4 regions of the Streptomyces sp. NPDC051684 genome follow, and region 2 is predicted to be linked to each of the others. Evidence: riboswitches for the same ligand, from Rfam matches in the RefSeq annotation. Region 2 holds a riboswitch; each other region holds the start of a gene.
The links. Region 2 has a riboswitch for cobalamin ahead of ACIA8D_RS16215 (cobalamin biosynthesis protein). Riboswitches for the same ligand answer to the same signal wherever they lie in the genome.
Positions count from the first base shown of each region.

Region 1: linked by a shared signal. The riboswitch ahead of ACIA8D_RS34030 (ABC transporter substrate-binding protein) and the one ahead of ACIA8D_RS16215 (cobalamin biosynthesis protein) in region 2 are both predicted to bind cobalamin.
Region 3: linked by a shared signal. The riboswitch ahead of metE (5-methyltetrahydropteroyltriglutamate--homocysteine S-methyltransferase) and the one ahead of ACIA8D_RS16215 (cobalamin biosynthesis protein) in region 2 are both predicted to bind cobalamin.
Region 4: linked by a shared signal. The riboswitch ahead of ACIA8D_RS27140 (HoxN/HupN/NixA family nickel/cobalt transporter) and the one ahead of ACIA8D_RS16215 (cobalamin biosynthesis protein) in region 2 are both predicted to bind cobalamin.

Region 1 is NZ_JBITCS010000038.1:40,145-43,570, reverse strand. Features, by position in the region: gene ACIA8D_RS34035 (ABC transporter permease) at 1-729, opposite strand, end outside; gene ACIA8D_RS34030 (ABC transporter substrate-binding protein) at 731-2,293, opposite strand; cobalamin riboswitch at 2,346-2,474, opposite strand; gene ACIA8D_RS34025 (class I SAM-dependent methyltransferase) at 2,667-3,426, shown strand, end outside.
Region 2 is NZ_JBITCS010000011.1:192,639-196,064, forward strand. Features, by position in the region: gene ACIA8D_RS16210 (cobyric acid synthase) at 1-427, opposite strand, end outside; gene ACIA8D_RS16215 (cobalamin biosynthesis protein) at 424-1,386, opposite strand; cobalamin riboswitch at 1,424-1,570, opposite strand; gene ACIA8D_RS16220 (hypothetical protein) at 1,655-1,876, opposite strand; gene ACIA8D_RS16225 (anion permease) at 1,892-3,166, opposite strand; gene ACIA8D_RS16230 (lysozyme) at 3,371-3,426, opposite strand, start outside.
Region 3 is NZ_JBITCS010000038.1:31,979-35,404, reverse strand. Features, by position in the region: gene aceB (malate synthase A) at 1-133, shown strand, start outside; gene ACIA8D_RS34005 (3-hydroxybutyryl-CoA dehydrogenase) at 130-996, shown strand; cobalamin riboswitch at 1,186-1,410, shown strand; gene metE (5-methyltetrahydropteroyltriglutamate--homocysteine S-methyltransferase) at 1,575-3,426, shown strand, end outside.
Region 4 is NZ_JBITCS010000024.1:62,339-65,764, forward strand. Features, by position in the region: gene rho (transcription termination factor Rho) at 1-534, shown strand, start outside; gene ACIA8D_RS27130 (GNAT family N-acetyltransferase) at 565-1,056, shown strand; gene ACIA8D_RS27135 (inorganic diphosphatase) at 1,122-1,625, shown strand; cobalamin riboswitch at 1,629-1,845, shown strand; gene ACIA8D_RS27140 (HoxN/HupN/NixA family nickel/cobalt transporter) at 1,876-2,994, shown strand; gene ACIA8D_RS27145 (GTP-binding protein) at 3,162-3,426, shown strand, end outside.

The DNA of each region.
Region 1 (3,426 bases), on a different contig from region 2:
GTACTGCTGCGCCGCCGGGCCGAGCGCGTTGGGCAGGACGTGCCGGAGCACCACCGTGCGCTCCCGTACCCCGAGCAGCCGCAAGTGCTCGGCTACGGGGCCATGCCGCTCCCCCGCGACTCCGGCGCGGACCTGCCGGGCCAGATCGCAGAGGTGCCGTGCCGTGAGTACGACCACGGGAAGCACCAGGACGGACGGCTGCCGCAGCAGACCTGCCGTGTCCATTCCGACCGCGGTGGCCGGAAGCAGCCCGGCCGCGAGCGAGACCGAGGCGACCAGCAGCAGCGCGAGCACGAACTCGGGCACGGCGTGCAGCAGCACCGTGGCCGTGTTCAGGGCACGGTCGAGCCGACTGCCTTCTCGCAGCCCCGAGACCGTGCCGAGCAGCGGCGCCAGTACGGTGACCAGGATCAGCGCCGGTACGCCCAGGAGCAGCGTCACGCCGATCCGGCGGCCGATGTCGTCGCCCACCGGCAGCCCGGTGGTCAGCGAGTGCCCCAGGTCGCCGGTGAGCAGGTGGCCGAGCCAGTGCCAGAAGCGGGGCCAGGCAGGTTCGTCCAGCCCCAACTGCTGGCGCAGCGCCGCGACTTGTTCCGGCGTGCCGAGTTCACCGCGCAGCACGTCGGCCGTGTCGCCGGGCAGCAGCGCGCCAACGGCGAACACGGCGACCAGCACCACCAGGCACTGCAAGAGCGCCAAGAGGGAGCGCCGCAGTACGTAGCCGCGCACGTCAGGCCAGGCGGACCCGGTCGAAGCGGGCCCAGTTGTGCGAGTTCGGCGGCGCCGCGCGCAGCCCGCCGACCGAACGGCTGATGGCGTCGTTGGCGTCGGAGAAGGCCCACACCAGCAGTCCGGACTCGTCGCGGGCGATCTTCTGCGCGCGGGCGAGCAGGCCCAGCCGCTCCTGCTCGTCACGGGTGGTGCGCGCGCGGTCGAGGAGCGCGTCGAACTTCTTCGAGGCGTATTGGGTCTGGTTCCGGGCCGCTCCCCCGCGGACCCGCTGCTGGAGGAAGTCGGAGACGGGCAGGGTGGAGGTGGTGTTGAAGGCGGCGACGCCCTTGGTCTTGATCTCGCTGAAGTAGGTGCTGGATGCCCGGGTGTTGGCGGTCAGCCTCAGCCCGATCTCCCGCAGCTGCCGCGCCATCAGGTCCGCCGCGGGTTCCCATGCCGCGTCGACCGAACTGGTCTCCACGGTGATGCGCAGTCCGTCCGCGCCTGCTTGCTTCACCAGCTTGCGCGCCGCGTCGACGTCCCGTTCGCGGGGCGTGAGGTCGTCGGGGTAGCCGCGCAGTCCCATCCCGAAGAGATCGTTGCCGGCTTCGCCGTGTCCAGCCAGTGCGATGCGGACGAGCGCCTGCCGGTCGATGCCCAGCTGCACGGCACGTATGAGGCGCGGGTCGTCGAACGGTTTGCGGCCGGTGCGCAGCAGGAGTTGCTGTGCGGTGGCGCGCTTCGCGGTGAGCAGGCGCGTCGAGCCGTCCTTCTTCAGCCGTTCCACGGAGGCCCCGGCCATGTCAGCCGCGTAGTGCACCTGGCCGGACAGGAGGGCGTTGAGCCGCGCGGACTCCTCGTTCGCGGGAACGATCTCCAGCTCGGCTATGTGCGGGGCGCCGCCCCAGTGGTCGGCCCAGCGCTTGTAGCGGGCGGTGCCGCCCGGCGTGAAGGACACGTAGGTGAAGGGGCCGGAGCCTATGGGCTTGCGGAAGTCCGTCGTCCCGTCCGGGATGATCTCGGTGCCAGGGCCCGCGAACACGGTGGGGAACTCGAAGTTCGGCGCCTTGAGAACGAAGACGACGGACCCGTCGCCGTCCGCCTTGCTCGCGGTGAAGTCAATCGCGGACAGCAGGACCTGCGACGGCGAGCCGACCTCGGGGTCGGCCGCGCGCCGGTAGCTGTAGAGAACGTCCTTGGCGGTGACCGGCTTCCCGTCATGGAACCGGGCCTTGCGCAGCCGTACGCTCCACCGTGTTCCCGAGGCGTCGCTCTCCCAGGACTCCGCGAGCCTCTTACGGACGGACATGTCGTCGGCGTACGTGCCGAGCGTGTCGTACAGGGCCTTGGCACGGGCCTGGTCGACGAAGTTCGGGGCGACGTGCGGATCGAGGGTCTCCTGCGAGCCGCCCGACGTGAACGCGGCGCGGAACCGATCACCTCCGCCGCCGTCCTTCGTATCGCCGCCACAGCCACTGAGCAGGCCGGTCCCCGCGAGCGCCAGCGCACCGCCGGCGGCGAGCACACCTCTGCGACCGGGCTCCGGGCGCCGCCCCGGCTCCGTCCGGGCATGCGTCGTCACAGTCGATCCTCTCCGGGGTGTCCTCGCCCCTGACGTCAGACCGGCGACGGGTCAGTCTCCTGGCTCCCGGATCGTCGCTCGCCTCCGCCTTCCCGTCCGCGCTCGCGGACAGTGGCGTGCAGAAGGATCGCTCCCCGGTCACAGTGGCGGGACCGCGCCGGAATCGCACCGGCTTCCTGGTCCCCGTCGCCCTGTGCGCCCATTGTGGCGTACGGGGCGATGGGGACCGGCACCCGGTTCCCCGGCGGTCGGTGGGGGCGGTCGTACGCACCTGTCGCGGCTCTGCCCACAATGTCCACCGGCGCCGACAGCGGACGGCCCGGAGCCTCACGCAGGCTCCGCGCGAAGCACCAGGAAAGGGACAGCCACACTCATGACAGCAACACCTCTCGACGGCTGGCAGCACTGGCAGACCAGCTGGGACCGCCAGCAGGAGTGGTACATGCCCGACCGGGAGGAGCGGTTCCGGGTCATGATCGACACGGTCGAGGCCGTGGCAGGCACCGCTCCGCGCGTCCTCGATCTGGCCTGCGGCACCGGCAGTATCACCGACCGCCTGCTGCGCCGGCTCCCCGAAGCGACCGTCACCTGCGTCGACATCGATCCGCTCCTGCTGGCCATCGCCCGCGGCCATTTCGCCGGCGACGACCGCGTCACCTTCACCGAGGCCGACCTGACCGACGCCGCCTGGACCGAACGCCTCCCCCACACGTCGTACGACGCCGTGGTCACCGCCACCGCCCTGCACTGGCTCGACACCGAACCCCTCGACCGGCTCTACGGCGATCTGGCCCGCCTGCTGCGCGACGGTGGAATCTTCCTCAACGCCGACCACATGAAGGACGAGTCCGCGCCCCGCCTCAACGCCGCCCTGGCCGCCCTCCACACCGACCGCCAGACCCACCAGCGGCAGTCGGGTTCTCTCGACTGGGCCGACTGGTGGGGCGAGGCAGCGCGCGACCCGCACCTCGCCGACGCGGCCGTCGAGCGCTTCGCCCTGCTGGGCGATCCGCGACAGGCCCGCACGGACCCATCACACCGGGATCGCCCGACCGCCACCCAATGGCACATCGACACACTGCTGCGCCACGGGTTCGGCGAAGCGCGCCAAGTGTGGTGCTCGGCGAGCGATG
Region 2 (3,426 bases):
TGATCTCGGCGGGCGATCCGGCGCCCTCGCAGATCACGGCGTCGTGGGTGGCCCGCAGCTCCTCCAGGCACCCGACGACGGTGTCCATCAGCGAGGCCTGCCGCCCTCCGTGGTAGCCCCGCGCGCTCAACTCGCCCACGGGCTTGCCCATGAGGACGACCTGGCTGCTGCGGTCGCTGCCCGGCTTGAGCAGGACGGGGTTCATGAGCGCGCTCGGCTCGGCCCGCGCGGCCTGCGCCTGCATGGCCTGCGCCCGCCCGATCTCGGCGCCCTCCCTGGTCACGAACGAGTTCAGGGACATGTTCTGGCCCTTGAACGGCGCGACCTTCACGCCCTGGCGCACCAGCCACCGGCAGATCCCGGCGGTGACGACGCTCTTGCCCGCGTCGGAGGTGGTCCCCGCGACGAGCAGTCCGCCGCCCGTCATCGCCGCCCCTGCGCTCGTATCAGTCGCGCACCCACACAGACTCCCAACGCCAACAGAGACACCCGCCGTGACAAGCGCACGGCCCGATCCACATCACGCACCTCGACCGCGCGCCCCGGCGCGTTCAGCACCGGCCGGTCCTCGACCCGGCCGCCGTACGCCAGCGTCCCGCCGAGCCGCACCCCGAGGGCCCCCGCGAAGGACGCCTCGACGACGCCGGCGTTCGGGCTGGGGTGGCGCCGCGCGTCCGCCCGCCACGCGTCGAGGGACTGCCGGTGCCTGCCACCGGCCAGGACCGCGAGGGCGCCGGTCAGCCGGGCGCCCGGCCAGCCGGCCACGTCGTCGAGGCGGGCCGAGGCCCAGCCGAACCGCCGGTACCTCGCGGACTTGTGGCCGACCATCGCGTCGAGCGTGTTCACGGCGCGGAAGGCGACCAGGCCCGGCACCCCGCCGAGCGCGCCCCACACGAGCGCGCCCACGACGGCGTCGGAGGTGTTCTCGGCGACGGACTCGACGACGCCGCGCGCGATTCCGTCGGCGTCGAGCCCCTGCGGGTCACGGCCGCACAGCCGGGGCAGCAGCTCCCGCGCCAGCTCCACGTCGCCGGCCTCCAGGGCGGACCCGACGCCGCGCGCCTCGCGGCCGAGCGAGGTGCCGCCGACGACGGCCCAGGTGGCGGCGGCCATCAGCGCGACGGATGCGGCGGGGGAGTGGCGTACGACACGGGAGGCGGCGGCCGCGAGGGCGGCGGCGCCTCCGGCACACACGAGGGTGTGCAGGGCGCCCGTGCCACGGTGGTCGCGCCACAGTGTCCGCTCGACGGCCGCGGCGGCGCGCCCGAATCCGGCGACGGGATGCCCACGGCGCGGATCGCCGAACAGAAGGTCGGCGAAGATCCCGGCGGCGGCACCGCACGCATACACGCGCTCGCGCCGCCAGTTGCCGCGTGGGGCAAGCATGGCGGTAGGTGTCCTCACTCAGGGTGTCCACGCCCTGGTTCGACGAGACCGGCAGCGAGAGTTCCTGGCTCGCCCCTTTGGAGAAGGGGGGGGCTGACAGTGGCGGGACCGCGCCGGATTCGCACCGGCTTCCTCAACTGCTGCCGTATATGGCGGGGGAAGTCCACCACGCTCCGAGTTGGCACGTCAACTTGCTGTTGAGGCGCACGAAGGCGGGGTGCCGGACGCCGAACGTCCCGCACCCCGCCTTCGTATGCCCTGTGCCGGGTCAGGCCACGATCAGGTAGATCCCGTAGGCCACGGCCGCCAGGCAGAGCGCGAAGCAGACGTACGCCCCGGAGGTCGCGACGGTCGCCGAGCCGCCCTCACGCGCCGCCGACTCCCGCTTGGAGAGACCCACGATGCCGAGGGTGAACAGGCCGACGAGGGCCACGGTGACCACGAGGGAGACACCGAAGACGGAGCCGAGAGCCGCCCAGTCGATCTTCATACCGGTCCTGCTTCCTTACAGCGTGGCGCCGGCGGGGCGCGCGGGGTCGTTCACCGCACCGGCCTTTGGCTGGGCGGGTATTTTCGCCTCCGACTCGAACGTCTCGACCGTGCCCACCGGCGGCGGGGTGACCGAGGCGATCGCGGTCGTCACGACGCCCGGGGCCTCCTGCGCGGGGGTGGCGTGCGGGTCGTCCGCGGTGACGTTGGTGTGGTCGATGGAGTCGCGGCGCGACAGCTTCCAGATGATCCCGGAACCGGCCACGAGCAGCGCGGCGGTGAGGCCGATGCCCCACGGGCCCTGCTTGGTCAGGAACTCGGCGCCCGCGCCGACCAGTCCGGCGGCCGGCAGGGTCAGACCCCACGCGATGAACATCCGGGAGGCGGTCGACCAGCGGACGACACCGCCCTTGCGGCCGAGGCCCGCGCCCATCACACCGCCGGAGCAGACCTGCGTGGTGGAGAGCGAGAAGCCCAGGTGCGAGGAGGCGAGGATCGCGGTCGCCGCACTGGTCTGCGCCGCGAAGCCCTGCTGCGGCGCGAGTTCGGTGAGGCCCTTGCCCATGGTGCGGATGATGCGCCAGCCGCCCAGGTACGTGCCCAGCGCGATGGCCAGACCGGCCGAGACGATGACCCACATCGGCGGGTCGGCGTGCGGCGCGATGACACCGCCGGTGATCAGGGCGAGGGTGATGATGCCCATCGTCTTCTGCGCGTCGTTCGTGCCGTGCGCGAGGGAGACGAGGCCAGCGGAGGCGATCTGCCCGGCGCGGTAGCCCTTGGCGGTCGCCTTCTCGTCCGTCTTCTTGCTGATGCGGTACGTGAGGCGGGTGGCCAGCATCGAGGCGATGCCGGCGACGAGCGGCGCGGCCACCGCGGGCAGCAGCACCTTGGTGACGACCGTGCCGCCGTTGACCGAGGACCAGCCCATCGACATGACCGCGGCGCCGATGAGGCCGCCGAACAGTGCGTGCGAGGAGCTGGACGGCAGGCCGAGCAGCCAGGTCAGCAGATTCCAGAGGATGGCGCCTACCAGCGCCGCGAAGATGACCTCCGTTTTGAGGCCGTCCTCATTGATGATGCCGCCGGAGATGGTCTTCGCCACTTCGACGGAGAGGAACGCTCCGACGAGGTTCAGCACGGCGGACATGGCCACCGCCGTCTTCGGCTTGAGGGCGCCAGTCGAGATGGTCGTCGCCATCGCGTTGGCTGTGTCGTGGAAACCGTTGGTGAAATCAAAGACCAGCGCGGTAACGATCACGATCGCCAGGAGCAGCGTGATGTGTTCCATTTACCCAGGCTTCGGTTGGACGTCAGTGGCACTTGGAACGTAAAGAGCCCGAGTGAACGGAAGATGAACTGGGCCGGGCGCCCCGGTGACCCGAACCGGAGTGCTCTCGCTCCGCTTGTCGCGGGGTGGTGCCGCCGGTTCCGGTTCGAGGCGCCCTCGGCCCCGGAACCACGGGCTCCGGGGACCTTCGGCAGGGCCTTTCGGCTACCCCCGCGCGAACCGCTTGAGCTGGGCCGTCGAGCCGTTGAAGAGATTCTGAT
Region 3 (3,426 bases), on a different contig from region 2:
GCGCCCCTACGCGCCTCTCGACGAGATCCAGGACCTGTTCCACCGCATGTGCCTGGCCGCCGAACTCCCCCAGTTCTTCACGCCGGACGCCTACAGCCGCCACCTCGTCCGGACGCTGGAGCGCGACGCGTGACCGGGGCCATCCGCCGCGTCGGTGTCGTGGGAGCCGGGCAGATGGGCGCTGGCATCGCGCAGGTCTGCGCCCGGGCCGGACTCGACACCCTCGTGTGCGAGGCGGACGCTCTCGCGGCACGCGATGCCCGCGACCGGGTCACCACCTCCCTGAAACGGGCGGTACGCCGGGACAAGCTGACGGCCGAGCAAGCCCGGCAGGCGCAGGACCGACTGACGTACACCGGGGAGCTCGACGATCTCGCCGATCGGCAACTGGTGATCGAGGCCGTCGTCGAGAACCCCGATGCGAAGACCGAGGTGTTCGCCGCGCTCGACAAGATCGTGGAGGACCCGTCGGCGATTCTGGCCACCAACACCTCTTCGATCCCGATCATGCGTCTGGGGATGGCGACCGGGCGCGCCGATCACGTCATAGGGCTGCACTTCTTCAATCCCGTCCCGGTCCTCCCGTTGGTGGAGGTCGTTCCGTCGCTGCACACGTCCGCCGAGACGACGCACCGCGCGGAAGACTTCGCGCGGACCGTGCTCGGAAAGACCGTCGTCCGCTCCCGCGACCGTGCCGGCTTCGTCGTCAACGCGCTGTTGATCCCGTACCTCCTGTCGGCGATCCGCATGACCGAGTCCGGCTTCGCCACCGCGACCGACATCGACAACGGGATGCGTCTGGGCTGCGCCCACCCCATGGGTCCGCTGGCGCTCGCCGATCTGATCGGCCTCGACACCGTCGCGGCCATCGCCGAGTCGCTCTACGACGAGTTCAGAGAACCTCTGTACGCACCTCCACCGCTCCTCCAACGCATGGTGGAAGCATGCCTGTTGGGGCGTAAGACCGGTCGCGGCTTCCACACGTACGACCACTGAGACACCACCCAGGACCACCGGGGCTGAGGGGCCCGGGTGCCGCGGCCGGATGAGGGCCGGCCGCGGTTGCAGAGCGGGGGCGGGACACGGCGAAGGACAGTGTCCCGCCCCCGCTGCCGCATGTCTGGACGTGTCTCATCTCACCATCCGGATCCTGGACGCTCTGGTGATCGTCGACCATGGGCCCATAGGGTGGCCCACGCAGCTGGTTCTCCCTGTCAGCCAGGCGGGGAGTCGCAAGAGGGAACCCGGTGGGAATCCGGGACTGCCCCGCAGCGGTGAGTGGGAACGACCGCCGTCATACGCACTGGATCTCGCGAAAGAGATCTGGGAAGCGACGGCCAGTAGGTGTCCGTCCGGTCCGGATGGACGTGCTCACGAGTCCGAAGACCTGCCACCTGCCCGTGTGCGTACGACGCGTGCACGGACATCCCGGTGACCTCGTGGGCGGGTCGGCGTACATATGCAGCGGACGACCGCGCCTTTGCCGCGCGAGGTCGAACCGCCGTTTGTGTCACTCCTTCGTTCCGTACAGGTCCTCGGGACCCCCAGGGATACGTCTCTCGAAGGAGATCTCCGTGACCACCAAGACCGCAGCCGCGGCAGCACGGGCCACCGTGTACGGCTACCCCCGCCAGGGCCAGAACCGCGAGCTCAAGAAGGCCATCGAGGGGTACTGGAAGGGCCGCGTCACCGCCGACGCCCTCCGGACCACCGCCGCCGATCTGCGCCGCGCCAACTGGCAGGAACTCGCTGACGCGGGCATCGCCGAAGTCCCGGCCGGCGACTTCTCGTACTACGACCACGTCCTCGACACCACCGTGATGGTGGGCGCCATCCCCGAGCGCCACCGCGCCGCGGTGGACGCCGACGCCCTGGACGGCTATTTCGCCATGGCCCGCGGCACCCAGGACGTCGCGCCGCTGGAGATGACCAAGTGGTTCGACACGAACTACCACTACCTGGTCCCTGAACTGGGCCCGGACACGGTCTTCACCGCCGACTCCACCAAGCAGGTCACGGAACTCAAGGAAGCCCTCGCTCTGGGGCTGACCGCCCGGCCGGTCCTGGTCGGCCCGGTCACGTATCTCCTGCTCTCCAAGCCCGCGCCCGGCGTCGCGGCCGACTTCGATCCGCTGACGCTGCTCGACCGGCTGCTGCCCGTGTACGCAGAGGTCCTCGGCGATCTGCGTGCGGCCGGAGCCGAGTGGGTGCAGCTCGACGAGCCCGCCCTGGTCCAGGACCGCACCCCGGCCGAGCTGAACGCCGCCGCCCGCGCCTACCGCGACCTCGGCGCCCTCACGGACCGCCCCAAGCTCCTCGTCGCCTCCTACTTCGACCGGCTCGGCGACGCCCTGCCCGTGCTCGCCAAGGCGCCCGTCGAAGGCCTCGCCCTCGACTTCACCGACGCAGCCGCCGCCAACCTCGACGCGCTCGCCGCCGTGGGCGGACTGCCCGGCAAGCGCCTCGTCGCCGGCGTCGTCAACGGCCGCAACATCTGGGTCAACGACCTGGAGAAGTCCCTCGCCACGCTCGGCACCCTGCTCGGCCTCGCCGACCGGGTCGACGTCGCCGCCTCCTGCTCGCTGCTGCACGTCCCGCTCGACGCGTCCCTGGAGCGCGACATCGACCCGCAGATCCTGCGCTGGCTCGCTTTCGCCCGCCAGAAGACGGCCGAGATCGCCACGCTCGCCAGGGGCCTCGCCCAGGGCACGGACGCGATCACCGCCGAACTCGCCGTCAACCGCGCCGCCCTGTCCTCCCGCGCCACCTCGCCGATCACCCGCGACCCCGCGGTGCGGGACCGCGCCGCCGCCGTCACCGGGTCCGACACGCGTCGCGCCCAGGCGTATCCGGAAAGGGCTGTCGCCCAGCGTGCCCACCTCGGGCTGCCGCTGCTGCCGACCACCACCATCGGCTCGTTCCCGCAGACGACCGAACTGCGCACCGCACGAGCCGACTTGCGGACCGGGCGGATCGACACCGCGGGTTACGAGGAGCGCATCAGGAACGAGATCCGGGACGTCATCTCCTTCCAGGAGAAGACCGGGATCGATGTCCTGGTGCACGGTGAGCCCGAACGCAACGACATGGTCCAGTACTTCGCCGAGCAGCTCACCGGCTACCTGGCGACGCAGCACGGCTGGGTGCAGTCGTACGGCACGCGCTATGTCCGGCCGCCGGTCCTGGCAGGCGACATCTCCCGCCCCGACCCCATGACGGTGCGCTGGACCACGTACGCCCAGTCGCTGTCCGACCGCCCCGTCAAGGGCATGCTGACCGGGCCCGTGACCATGCTCGCCTGGTCCTTTGTCCGCGACGACCAGCCGCTCGGCGACACCGCACGCCAGGTCGCACTCGCCCTGCGTGACGAGGTCAACGACCTTGAGACGAATGGGACTTCCGTCATCCAGGTCGACGAGCCCGCCC
Region 4 (3,426 bases), on a different contig from region 2:
GTGGAGCGCGCCAAGCGCCTCACCGAGCAGGGCCGCGACGTGGTGATCCTTCTCGACTCCCTCACCCGGCTGTGCCGGGCGCACAACAACGCGGCCTCCGCCAGCGGCCGCACCCTGTCGGGCGGTGTCGACGCCGCCGCCCTGCACGGCCCGAAGCGCTTCTTCGGCGCGGCCCGCGACGCCGAGGAGGCCGGCTCCCTGACCATCCTCGCCACCGCCCTCGTCGACACCGGCTCCCGCGCCGACGACTACTACTTCGAGGAGCTCAAGAGCACCGGCAACATGGAGCTGCGCCTCGACCGCGTCCTCGCGCAGCGCCGCGTCCACCCCGCCGTCGAGCTCACCCCCTCCGGCACCCGCCGCGATGAACTCCTGCTCCCCGCCGCCGAGTTGACCGTCACCCGCGGACTGCGGCGCGCCCTGCAGAGCCGCGACCCCGCCGCCTCCTACGAGGCCCTGCTCGACAAGCTGCGCCAGAGCCCGGACAACGCCGCGTTCCTGCGCCAGGCGCACTCCACGGTGCCCACCGCCTGACCCCGCCCCCGAGTACGTAATACTCGACACATGAACGCGAGCATTACGCGCCGTGGCGGGCCCCCGGCCGTCAGCGTCCGGCGGGCCACCGCCCGGGACGCCCGGCGCCTCACCCGCCTCGTGCGCGGCTCCACCGCCTACCGGGACCCCTACGCCTCCATGGTCGCGGGCTACCGGGTGGGCCCCGACTACATCGAGGCGCACCACGTCCACGTAGCCGTGGACGTGGCCGACGAGCGGGTGCTCGGCTTCTACGCGCTGCTCACCGAGCCGCCGGAGCTGGACCTGATGTTCGTCGCGGACGAGGCGCAGGGCCGGGGCATCGGGCGGCTGCTCGTCGACCACATGCGGGCGCAGGCCCTGGCGGCGGGCCTGGACCACGTCCGGGTCGTCGCGCACCCGCCCGCCGAGGGCTTCTACCGCGGCATGGGCGCGCACCGCACCGGCACGGTGCCCGCGCGCCCGCCGGCCGTCGCCTGGGACCGGCCCGAACTCGAATTCCCCATTCCCCCGGCCGCCTGAGGGGTTCCGCCCTCGCCCGCCACGGCGCACACTCGGGGGCGTCGGAATGCGGCAAGGAGGCCACATTGGGCAGCAGTCAGGCACGCGCCGAGGCGTTCGACGTGATCGTGGAGATCCCGCAGGGGTCCCGGAACAAATACGAGATGGACCACGATCTCGGCCGGATCCGGCTCGACCGGATGCTGTTCACGTCGACGCAGTACCCCGCGGACTACGGCTACATCGAGGGCACGCTCGGCGGTGACGGCGACCCGCTGGACGCGCTCGTCCTGACCGGCGACGCGACGTTCCCCGGCTGCGCCATCGAGTGCCGGGCGATCGGCATGTTCGTGATGAGCGACGAGAAGGGCCCGGACGAGAAGGTCCTGTGCGTACCCGCGCACGATCCGCGGCACGACGCGACCCGGGACATCGAGGACATCCCCGAGTTCGACCGCCTGGAGATCACCCACTTCTTCGAGGTCTACAAGGATCTCGAACCCGGCAAGTCGGTCGACGGCTCCAACTGGGAGGGCCGGGAGAAGGCATACGAGGAGATCCGCCGGGCCCGTGAGCGCGCTTCCGACTAGGTAGTAGGGTGGTCGGGCCGTGGTGCTCGGGAAGACCGGTGACGGCCCCTCAGGGGCCCATTCCGGAGCGGCCCTCGCCACTGTGATCGGGTTTCGGACAGCGACGTCCGGAGCGCGCCGTTCCATCCTGTACGCCACTGGCGGCCACCAGCCGCTGGGAAGGCCGGAACGGCGGGCACGCCCGTAAGCCAGGAGACCGGCCGCGGCATCTCACGAAGTGATCCACGAGGTGCTGGAGCGTGATCGACGCATGACCCTGCCCGGGAACTCCCCGACCCCTGCCCTGAACACCCCTCCCCCTGCCTTCCGCTGGCGCCGCGAGGACACGCTGCGCACGGCCGGCCTGATCGCGGTGATCGCCGCGCTGCACGTCGTCGCGTTCGGCGTGCTCTTCCTGCTCGTCGTCCCCGAGCACTACGAAGTCGGCAACAAGGCCTTCGGCATCGGCCTCGGCATCACGGCGTACACACTCGGGATGCGGCACGCCTTCGACGCCGACCACATCGCCGCCATCGACAACACCACCCGCAAGCTGATGGCCGACGGCAAGCGGCCCGTCTCGGTCGGCTTCTGGTTCGCGCTCGGCCACTCCAGCGTGGTCGTCGCGATGGCGGCGCTCGTCGCGGGCGGCGCGGCGCTCGCCGGCACGCTGTTGAACGACGGCTCGACCACCCACCAGGTGCTCGGCGTCGTCGGCACGACCGTCTCCGGTACGTTCCTGTACCTCATCGCGGCGCTCAACCTCGTTGCCCTGATGGGGATCCTGAAGGTCTTCCGGGCGATGCGCGCGGGCTCGTACGACGAGCGGCGGCTCGAGGAGCACCTGGACTCGCGCGGGTTCATGAACCGGATCCTCGGCCGCTTCACCAAGTCGATCACCCGGCCCGGCCAGATGTTCCCGCTGGGCTTCCTCTTCGGGCTCGGCTTCGACACCGCGACCGAGGTGACGCTGATGGTGATGGCGGGCAGCGGCGCCGCGGCGGGCCTGCCGTGGTACGCGATCCTGTGCCTGCCGCTGCTGTTCGCCGCGGGCATGAGCCTGTTCGACACGCTCGACGGCACGTTCATGAACTTCGCCTACCAGTGGGCGTTCTCCAACCCGGTGCGCAAGGTGTTCTACAACCTCACCATCACCGGCCTGTCCATCGCGGTCGCGTTCTTCATCGGCACCATCGAACTCGTCGGCGTCCTGCACGACAAGCTCGACCTGAGCGACGCGGTGACCGGGTGGATCGCCGGGCTCGACCTCGACAACGTCGGGTACGTCATCGTCGGTCTGTTCGTCGCGGTGTGGGTGGCCGCCCTCGCCTACTGGCGGCTCGCCAAGGTCGAGCAGCGGTGGTCGGCGCGGATGGCCGACGCCGGATAAATCGGTTGCCGGGGCGCCCGGCCCGCTGCTGCACTGATCTCGACGCGGCAGCCGGCCGCGCGTCCCCGAGCGTGAGGACCGATCCATGCGCACTGCAGTCCTGATCCTTTCGAAGGCCACCGCGAATCCCGCCGTGGCACTCCCTTCCTTCAAGGACTCGACTGCCAGTGGCATTGCTGAATCTTGGAATTCTCGCGCACGTCGACGCCGGTAAGACCAGCCTGACCGAGCGGCTCCTGCACACGGCCGGTGTGATCGACGAACTCGGCCGGGTCGACGACGGAAGCACCCGCACCGACTCCCTCGACCTGGAGCGCCGGCGCGGCATCACCATCAAGTCGGCCGTGGTGTCGTTCCCGGTCGACGGCACGAACGTCAACCTCGTGGACACGCCCGGCCACCCCGACTTCATCGCCGAGGTCGAGCGCGTCC